2 regions of the Pseudonocardia sp. CA-107938 genome follow, and region 1 is predicted to be linked to the other one. Evidence: predicted binding sites of a transcription regulator. Region 1 holds the regulator's gene; the other holds the start of a gene.
The links. The regulator HspR, encoded in region 1, represses chaperone genes until heat shock. The targets are predictions, from matches to a motif close to ANNTTGAGTNNNNNNNACTCAANNT.
Positions count from the first base shown of each region.

Region 1 (4,813 bases):
CCGGAGCAGGGCTGACCACGACGAGCAGAGAGGAGGCGGCATGACCCAGCGCGACTGGATCGAGAAGGACTTCTACAAGGAGCTGGGTGTCTCCTCGAGCGCGTCCGCCGAGGAGATCAAGAAGGCGTACCGGAAGCTCGCCCGCGAGCTGCACCCGGACGCCAACCCCGGCGACGCCAAGGCCGAGGCCCGCTTCAAGGCGGTCTCCGAGGCGTACGGCGTGCTGTCGGACGACAAGAAGCGCAAGGAGTACGACGAGGCGCGTGCCCTGTTCGGCAGCGGGGGCTTCCGCGGCGGCTTCCCGGGAGGGGGCGCGCAGGGCGGGAGCTTCGACCTCAACGACCTGTTCGCCCGCGGGGCGGCCGGCGGAGGCGGCGGGCTCGGCGACCTGTTCGGCGGCCTCTTCGGGGGCGGCGCGACCAGGCCCGGCCCCACCGCGCCGCGCTCGCAGCGCGGGGCCGACGTCGAGAGCGAGCTGACCATCGACTTCGGCGACGCCGTGCGCGGCGCCGAGGTGCCCATCCGGCTCTCGTCGCCGGGCCGCTGCGAACGCTGCGGCGGCACGGGGTCGCGGCCGGGCAGCATGCCGCGCACGTGCCCCACCTGCAACGGGGTCGGGCTGGTCAGCCGCAGCCAGGGTGCGTTCGCGTTCTCCGAGCCGTGCACCGACTGCCGGGGCACCGGGCGGATCATCGACGACCCGTGCCCCGAGTGCGGCGGCGACGGCGTCAGCACCCGCATCCGGTCGCTGACCGTGCGGGTGCCCGCCGGCGTGGCCGACGGGCAGAAGGTGCGGCTGAAGGGCCAGGGCGAGCCTGGGCGGGGCGGGGCACCGGCCGGTGACCTGTACGTCACCGTGCACGTCACCCCGCACCGGCTGTTCGGCCGCTCGGCGAAGAACTCCGACGACCTGACGCTCACCGTGCCCGTGACGTTCCCGGAGCTCGCTCAGGGCGCCACGGTCACCGTGCCGACGCTGGACTCCACGGTCACCCTGCGGATCCCGCCGGGCACCGCCAGCGGGCGCACGTTCCGGGTGCGCGGCCGCGGCGTCACCAAGCGCAACGGCACCTCGGGCGACCTGCTGGTCACCGTCGAGGTGGCGGTGCCGCAGCGGCTCGACGCCCCGGCGACGGAGGCGCTGGCGGCCTTCGCCGAGGCCACGAAGGACTTCGACCCCCGCGCCGACCTGCTCGGAGGTGCGCGATGAGTGGCCGGAGAGGGGCACGACCCTGCCGTAAAGGAGCGGAGGCGAAGTCACCATGACGGACGATCCGTCGCTGCCGCCCGGCGCGGGCGTCGACAGTCCGATCTTCGTCATCTCGATCGCCGCGCAGCTGTCCGGCATGCACGCCCAGACGCTGCGCAGCTACGACCGGCTGGGGCTCGTGCGCCCCGGCCGGTCGGCCGGCGGCGGGCGCCGGTACTCCGCCCGCGACATCGCGCTGCTGCGCGAGGTGCAGCGCCTCTCCCAGGAGGAGGGCGTCAACCTCGCCGGCATCAAGCGCATCATCGAGCTGGAACAGCTGGTCGACGAGCTGAAGGCGAAGGTCGACGAGCTGGCCAAGGAGGTGCTGGCCGCCCGTGCGGCGGCCGACCAGGCCGCGGCATCGGTGCACGCCTCCTACCGGCGCGACCTCGTGCCGGTGGAGCGCAACCAGGCGCTGGTCGTCTGGCGCCCGCCGAAGCGGCCACCTCGCGGCTGAGCCGAGCCCCGCGCCACCTCACACAGCCCGCGGCCGCTTCACACAGCGTCCAACCTGTGTGCGGTGGCCTTTCGCTGTGTGACCTCAGTCCATCGTGAACGGGTCGTACCGGATGCGGTCGAGGGGCGTGCCCGCCACCAGCATCCGCGACACCGTGGCCCGGATCATCGCCGGGGAGCCGCACACGATCGCGTCGTGGTCGGCCCACGAGCCGTACCGGGTGACGACGTCGGCGAGGGTGCCCACCTCGGCGCCGGTCTCTGCGCCGTCGCGCTCCACGACCGGGATCACGTCGAGCCAGGTGTTGTCGTAGGAGAGCTTGCGCAGGGCGGGGAAGTCGTACAGGTCGTCCCACGTGCGGCCGCCCACGAAGACCTGGGTGCGCGGCGGATCGTCGCGGCGGGCGAGGCCCTCCAGCAGCGACTTGATCGGGGCCGCCCCCGTGCCGCCCGCGACCATCAGCACCTCCCGCTCGGACCCGGGGTCGACACCGAGCCGGCCCATCGCCGGGCCGATCCGCCACGTGTCGCCGACGCGGGAGTGCGCGACGATCGCGCGGCTGACCCAGCCGCCGTTGACCGCGCGGACGTGGAACGTGAGGCTGCCGTCCTCGCGGGGGGCGTTGGCGGGTGACAGGTAGCGCCACAGCCGGGGCCGCTGCGGGGTCTCGACCGAGACGTACTGGCCCGCGCGGAAGGGCAGGGGTTCGCTCGTCTGCAGCGTGATCCGGGCGAGGTCCCAGCCGAGCCGCTCGTGCTCGACGACCCGGCCGAGCCACGACGCCGGCCCGCGCTCGGCCGCGGCGGCCACACTCATCGCGCTCGCGACGGTGTCGTAGGCCTCCCGCCAGGACTTCTCGACCTCGACGGTCCACGCGTCACCGGCGAACGCGCCGATCGCGGACAGCAGGGCGAACCCGACGGCGTCGTAGTGCTCGGTGAGCACGCCGAACTTGCGGTGGTCGCGGCCCAGCTGTTCGAGGAAGGGCATCAGGTCGCCCGGGTTGTCGACCATGTGCACGACGTGCACCAGCGCCCGGAGCAGGCGGCTGCGCTGCACCTCCATGTTGACCGGGAACAGCTCCCTGGTCTGCGGGGCGTGCGCGAACAGCGTGGCGTAGAAGTGCCGGGCCACGTCCTCCGACTGCGGCTCGACGAGCGCCCAGCTGGTGCGGATGGCCGCGACCGTCGCGGATTCCTCCCGGTGCGGCTCACCCACCGACGCCAGGTCGGCGGTGAGCAACTGTTCCGCGGTCATGGCCGGCCGACTTCCTTCTCTCGGGGCCCGCTGGGTGTGCGGGAGCACCTTCGGGGACGGTGCTTCGACGTGCCAGAGTAGCGCGAGGTCAACTCCTGAGGGTGACCTCGACGTTGCCGGAACCGCACAGCGCCCGGTCGTCGACGGCCAGTAGATCCTCGATGCCCCACTCGTCGGCCGAACGGGCCAGTTCGTTACCGCTGATCGCAGTACGAGGAACCGAGTTCCGGCCCAACGCCCGCTCCGCGTCGAGAACGAACTTGTGGTGATCAACAGGGCCTGTTGATCACCACAAGGTCGTTCTCGACGGATTCAGGGTTGATGGGAACAGGCTCAACTTTTCTGACGTTGTTCGTAGCGACGGGCACGATGGTGCCCACGCAGACGCAACGCAGGAGGAAGTGAGGGATGGACTCCTTCAACCCCACCACGAAGACCCAGCAGGCCATCTCGGCTGCCGTCCAGGCCGCGTCGCTCGCCGGGAACCCCGACGTCGGGCCGACGCACCTGCTGGGCGCACTGCTGGCGCAGGGCGACGGCATCGCGGCTCCGCTGCTCGCGGCCGTCGGCGCCGACGCCGCCGCGGTGCGCGCCGAGCTGACCCAGCTGGGCAACCGCCTGCCGTCCGCGTCCGGATCCACGGTCAGCGCGCCCCAGCTCTCCCGGCCGGCGCTCGGCGCGATCAACGCCGCGCAGCAGCTCGCCACGGAGATGGGCGACGAGTACGTGTCCACCGAGCACCTGCTGGTCGGGCTGGCGCAGGCGGGCGGCCCGGTGGCGGACCTGCTGACCCGCCACGGGGCCACGCCCGACGCGCTGCGGGAGGCCTTCGCGAAGGTGCGCGGCAGCTCGCGCGTGACGAGCCCCGACCCGGAGGGCACCTACCAGGCACTGGAGAAGTACGGCGTCGACCTCACCGAGCGCGCCCGCAACGGCGAGCTGGACCCGGTGATCGGGCGCGACCAGGAGATCCGGCGCGTCGTGCAGGTGCTGTCGCGGCGCACCAAGAACAACCCGGTGCTGATCGGCGAGCCCGGCGTCGGCAAGACGGCGATCGTCGAGGGGCTCGCGCAGCGCGTCGTGGCCGGTGACGTGCCCGAGTCGCTGCGGAACAAGAAGGTGGTCTCGCTCGACCTCGGCTCCATGGTCGCCGGCGCGAAGTACCGCGGCGAGTTCGAGGAGCGGCTCAAGGCCGTCCTGAAGGAGATCACCGAGTCGGCCGGGCAGATCATCACGTTCATCGACGAGCTGCACACGATCGTCGGGGCCGGCGCGACCGGCGAGGGTGCCATGGACGCCGGCAACATGATCAAGCCGATGCTGGCCCGCGGCGAGCTGCGGCTGGTCGGTGCCACCACGCTCGACGAGTACCGGCAGCGCATCGAGAAGGACCCCGCGCTGGAGCGCCGCTTCCAGCAGGTCTACGTCGGCGAACCGTCCGTCGAGGACACGGTCGGCATCCTGCGCGGGCTCAAGGAGCGCTACGAGGTGCACCACGGCGTGCGGATCACCGACGCCGCCCTCGTCGCCGCCGCCACGCTCTCCGACCGGTACATCACCGCCCGCTTCCTGCCCGACAAGGCCATCGACCTCGTCGACGAGGCCGCGTCCCGGCTCCGCATGGAGATCGACTCCCGGCCCGTCGAGATCGACACCGTGGAGCGCGCGGTGCGTCGCCTCGAGATCGAGGAGATGGCACTGGCGAAGGAGTCCGACGCCGCTTCCGCCGACCGGCTCGCCGCCCTGCGCGAGGAGCTGGCCGAGAAGCGCGAGGAGCTGACCGCGCTCACCGCGCGCTGGCAGAACGAGAAGGGCGCCATCGAGGCCACCCGTGAGCTCGCGGCCCAGCT
Region 1 is NZ_JBNJNA010000001.1:1,345,748-1,350,560, forward strand. Features, by position in the region: gene grpE (nucleotide exchange factor GrpE) at 1-15, shown strand, start outside; gene dnaJ (molecular chaperone DnaJ) at 41-1,210, shown strand; gene ACQEVB_RS06690 (heat shock protein transcriptional repressor HspR) at 1,263-1,706, shown strand; gene ACQEVB_RS06695 (globin domain-containing protein) at 1,791-2,963, opposite strand; gene clpB (ATP-dependent chaperone ClpB) at 3,372-4,813, shown strand, end outside.

Region 2 (4,813 bases), 650 kb from region 1:
GACGAGCGCCTGTTCCCGCTCTTCGCCCAGCGGATCATGAGTCCGAGGCGCCCCGACTTCCGGCACTTCCTCGATCAGCTGGACCTGTCCCCGGATGCGTCGCCGTGGGAGCAGTTGGCTCGGTCTGGTGGCCGCAGCGAAGGCGATACCTTGCAGGTCTTTCCGGCTCCGGTCGTCGAAGCCGACGGATCGACGGCGTGCATGTTCCTGGTGAGCGGCATTCGCTACTGCAACGGCGGAGTCTTGCCCCATCTTGCAGTGGGAGATCGCCTCGAGTTGCGGGACGAACCCGGCAACAGCGCGAATCCCGAGGCGCTCCATGTCTGCGTCGCGGGCCAGCCGATCGGCTGGATCCCGGACCTGATGATCGATTACGTTCGCACCTCGCGACGGTCCGGTCCTGTGCTCCTCACCGTCGTCCACGTGAACGGGTCGGACGCGCCAGCGCATCTGAGAGTGCTGGTCCGACTGGAAGGCACGGTCCCGCCGGGCTACCAGCCGATGGCCGGTCCTGGTTGGGAGACATTCGTCATCGACTGACCCGTTCGCTGGGAGCCTGGGTTGGGACTCGGCGCCGTAGTGGGTTGCGGGAAGTCTGTTGACGAGCATGTTGTTGGCTTGTGACGTGGCTTCCCATCCCGCTGTCCTCGCCCTGCGCCGCTCCCACGACGCCCTGGCTGCGCTCGTCCCGACCCTGACCCCCGAGCAGCTCGTCGGCCCGGCCTACCCCACCGAGTGGACGGTGGCCGCGACGCTCTCCCACATCGGGTCCGGCGCGGTCATCGGGCTGCTGGGCCTGGACGCCGTACTGGCCGGCGCGCCGGCGCCCGACCGCGCGCAGTACAGCGCCGTGTGGGACGAGTGGAACGCGAAGGACCCGCAGAGCCAGGCCGATGAGGCCGTCGCTGCCGACGGAAAGCTGACCGAGGCGTGGGCCGGCGTCGACGCCGACCGCCTGCCGGAGCTGTCGTTCGCCCTCGGCCCGATGCAGGTCGACGGCGTGACGATGCTGCGCTTGCGGCTCAGCGAGGTCGCGTTGCACAGCTGGGACGTCGCCGTGGCCGTCGATCCGACCGCGGCCGTCGAGCAGGCGGCTGTGGACCAGATCGTCGACAACCTGGCGCAGATCGCCGGCTGGTCCGGGGTGCCCGTCGCCGGATCGCCGGAGGTCGTCGTCGAGACCACCGACCCGGAGCGCCGGTTCGTCATCGCCGTCGGCGAGGCCGTGACGCTGCGGCCGGCCATCGTCGGGGACGGCCCGGCGACGCTCGCGCTGCCGGCAGAGGCGTTCGTCCGCCTCGTCTACGGCCGGCTCGACGCCGAGCACACCCCGACCGGCGTGGCGGGCGAGGAGCTGGAGCGGCTGCGGAAGGTCTTCCGCGGGTTCTGACAGCTCTGCGCTCGACGTCACACACAAAGTGCGGTCCTCACACACGTTGCAGCATGTGTGAGGACCGCACTCGCTGTGTGACGCGGGGTGGACGCTTCGCGTCCTGAGTCGGCCGCGCTCAAGGTTCCTGCGTTCACTCCTAGCGGAACGGGAATCGGCTCCGGGCTTACAGCGTTGCAGCGGTCATGACAGAGACGCTGAAGCTGCCGGTGCTTCCGCTCGCCGACTCGGTGGTGCTGCCCGGCATGGTGGTTCCCGTCCGGCTCGACGAGCCGGAGATCCAGGCAGCGGTCGATGCGGCTTCCAGCGTCGACCGGAAGGTCCTCATCGTTCCTCGGCCCGACGGCAAGTACACGTCCGTCGGCACGATCGCCGTCCTCGAACAGGTCGGACGGCTCCCCAGCGGCGAGAAGGCCGCAGTGGTGCGCGGCGAGGGCCGCGCCCGCATCGGGATCGGCGTGTCCGGCCCCGGCAATGCGCTGTGGGTGGAGGCCACCGAGGTGGTCGACCCGCCCGCGAACGGGCGCACCCAGGAGCTGGCCAAGGAGTACAAGCAGCTGGTCATCGGCATCCTGCAGCAGCGGGGCGCCTGGCAGGTGATCGACTCCGTCCAGCAGATCACCGACCCCGGCCAGCTGGCCGACACCTCGGGGTGGGCCTCGTGGCTCGACCTGGAGCACAAGATCCGACTGCTCACCGAGACCGACGTCGCGAAGCGGCTCGAGCTGCTCATCGAGTGGAACAAGGAGCACATCGCGGAGCAGGAGGTCTCCGAGAAGATCTCCAATGAGGTCCGCGAGGGCATGGAGCGGACGCAGCGCGAGTTCCTGCTGCGCCAGCAGCTGGCCGCCATCCGCAAGGAGCTGGGCGAGGGCGAGCCCGACGGCTCCGACGACTACCGCGCCCGCGTCGAGGCCGCCGACCTGCCCGAGCACGTCCGCAAGGCCGCGCTCGTCGAGGTCGGGAAGCTGGAGCGCTCCTCCGACCAGAGCCCCGAGGCGGGCTGGATCCGCACGTGGCTCGACACGGTCCTGGACATCCCGTGGAACACCACCACCGAGGACTCCGACGACCTGAAGGCCGCCCGCGCGATCCTCGACGCCGACCACGCCGGCCTCGACGACGTGAAGGAACGGCTGATCGAGTTCCTGGCCGTGCGGTCGCGGCGCGAGCGGGCCGGCAAGGGCAAGGTCGGCGGCCGCGGATCGGGTGCCGTGCTGTCGCTGGTCGGGCCGCCCGGTGTCGGCAAGACGTCGCTCGGTGAGTCCGTCGCCCGGGCGCTCGGTCGCAAGTTCGTCCGCGTCGCCCTCGGTGGCGTGCGGGACGAGGCCGAGATCCGCGGCCACCGGCGCACCTACGTCGGCGCCCTGCCCGGACGCATCGTGCGGGCGATCCGCGAGGCCGGCTCGATGAACCCCGTCGTGCTGCTCGACGAGATCGACAAGGTCGGCAGCGACTTCCGCGGTGACCCCACGGCGGCGCTGCTCGAGGTGCTCGACCCGGCGCAGAACCACACGTTCCGCGACCACTACCTCGAGGTCGACCTCGACCTGTCCGACGTGCTGTTCCTGGCCACGGCCAATGCGTTCGACACCATCCCCGGCCCGCTGCTGGACCGCATGGAGGTCGTGACGCTCGACGGCTACACCGAGCACGAGAAGGTCGCCATCGCGCGCGACCACCTGCTGCCGCGGCAGATCGAGAAGACCGGTCTGGAGCCGTCCGACGTGGAGTTCTCCGACGTCGCGCTGGGCATGATCGCCGCCGAGTACACCCGCGAGGCGGGCGTCCGGCAGCTGGAGCGGGGCCTCGCGAAGGTCCTGCGGAAGGTCGCCGTCCAGATCGACACGGGCGCCGAGGTGCCCGTCCACGTCGACGCGGACGCGCTGGTCACCTACCTCGGCCGGCCGAAGTTCACGCCGGAGTCGGCGGAGCGCACGTCCGTGCCGGGGGTGGCGACCGGGCTGGCCGTCACCGGGGCCGGGGGCGACGTCCTGTTCATCGAGGCCACCTCGATGGACGGCGAGCCCGGACTGACCGTCACAGGCCAGCTCGGCGACGTCATGAAGGAGTCGGTGTCGATCGCCCTGTCCTACCTGCGGTCCCGCGGGCTCGCCGGGGACCTGGCGGCGCACAAGCTGCACGTCCACGTGCCGGCGGGTGCGGTGCCCAAGGACGGGCCGAGCGCCGGCATCACGATGACCACGGCGCTGGCGTCGCTCGCGAGCGGGCGGCCCGTCAAGTCGTCGGTCGGTATGACCGGTGAGGTCACGCTGCAGGGCAAGGTGCTCCCGATCGGCGGGGTCAAGCAGAAGCTGCTGGCCGCGCACCGGGCGGGCCTCACCGACGTGATCATCCCGAAGCGCAACGAGCCCGACCTCGACGACCTGCCGGAGAACATCCGCGGCGAGCTGCGGATCCACCCGGTGGCCGACGTGGCCGAGGTGCTGGAGCTGGCCCTGGAGCCGGCGAAGGTGCCCGCGGCGGTCTGAGGTCGTCGCAGTTCGAACGTCAGCAAGGCCGCCTTCACGACCGGATCGGTCCTGGAGGTGGCCTTGCTGTCGTTCCAGGCCCCTGCGGAACCACGGTGAAACGCCCATGAGACCACCCGTGGGCACCCTCGAGGTCGACCAACGGCGGGGGATCATGTGGCGGCCGGTACCAGCGCAACTCCTCCCGCAGAGGAGGACACGCACATGACCAGCACTGACATCCGCGACCACGCGCCGCTGCGCGCAGCCATGACGGGACCCGTCCTGGCGCCCGCCGATCCCGGCTACGACGAGGCCCGCTCCGTCTGGAACGGCGACATCGACCGTCGCCCGGCCGTCATCGCGCGGTGCACGGGCCCGGCGGACGTCGCAGCCGCGTTGGCGTACGCGCAGGAGACGGGGCTGCGGGTCGCTGTCCGCGGCGGCGGGCACGGCTACTGGGGGGCCGCCGTCCCCGAGGGCGGGATCATGATCGACCTGAGCCTCCTCGACTCGGTGACCGTCGATCCCGAGGCGCGCCGGGCCCGGGTCGGCGGCGGGGCCAAGCTCGCGCAGCTCGACGCGGCGACGCAGGAGCACGGTCTCGCCGTACCAGCGGGCACGGTGAGCCACACGGGTGTCGGCGGGCTGACCCTGGGCGGCGGTTTCGGCTGGCTCACGAAGCAGCACGGGCTGTCGATCGACAACCTGGAATCGGTCGAGATCGTGCTGGCCGACGGCCGGTGCGTGCGGGCGAGCGCCACCGAGCACCCGGACCTGTTCTGGGCTGTGCGCGGTGGCGGTGGCAACTTCGGCGTCGTGACGGAGTTCGAGTTCCGGCTGCACCCGGTGGGTCCGCTCGTGCACCTCGGCCTGTTCTTCGTCGAGCAGGAGCGGGCGACGCACGCGCTGCGGACCGCGCGTGACCTGTTCGACGACCTGCCCGCCGACG
Region 2 is NZ_JBNJNA010000001.1:1,993,521-1,998,333, forward strand. Features, by position in the region: gene ACQEVB_RS09915 (hypothetical protein) at 1-540, shown strand, start outside; gene ACQEVB_RS09920 (maleylpyruvate isomerase family mycothiol-dependent enzyme) at 626-1,390, shown strand; gene lon (endopeptidase La) at 1,576-3,882, shown strand; gene ACQEVB_RS09930 (FAD-binding oxidoreductase) at 4,087-4,813, shown strand, end outside.
Region 2: a site for HspR is predicted at 1,491-1,515, ahead of lon (endopeptidase La). Genes of this name have one in related genera too.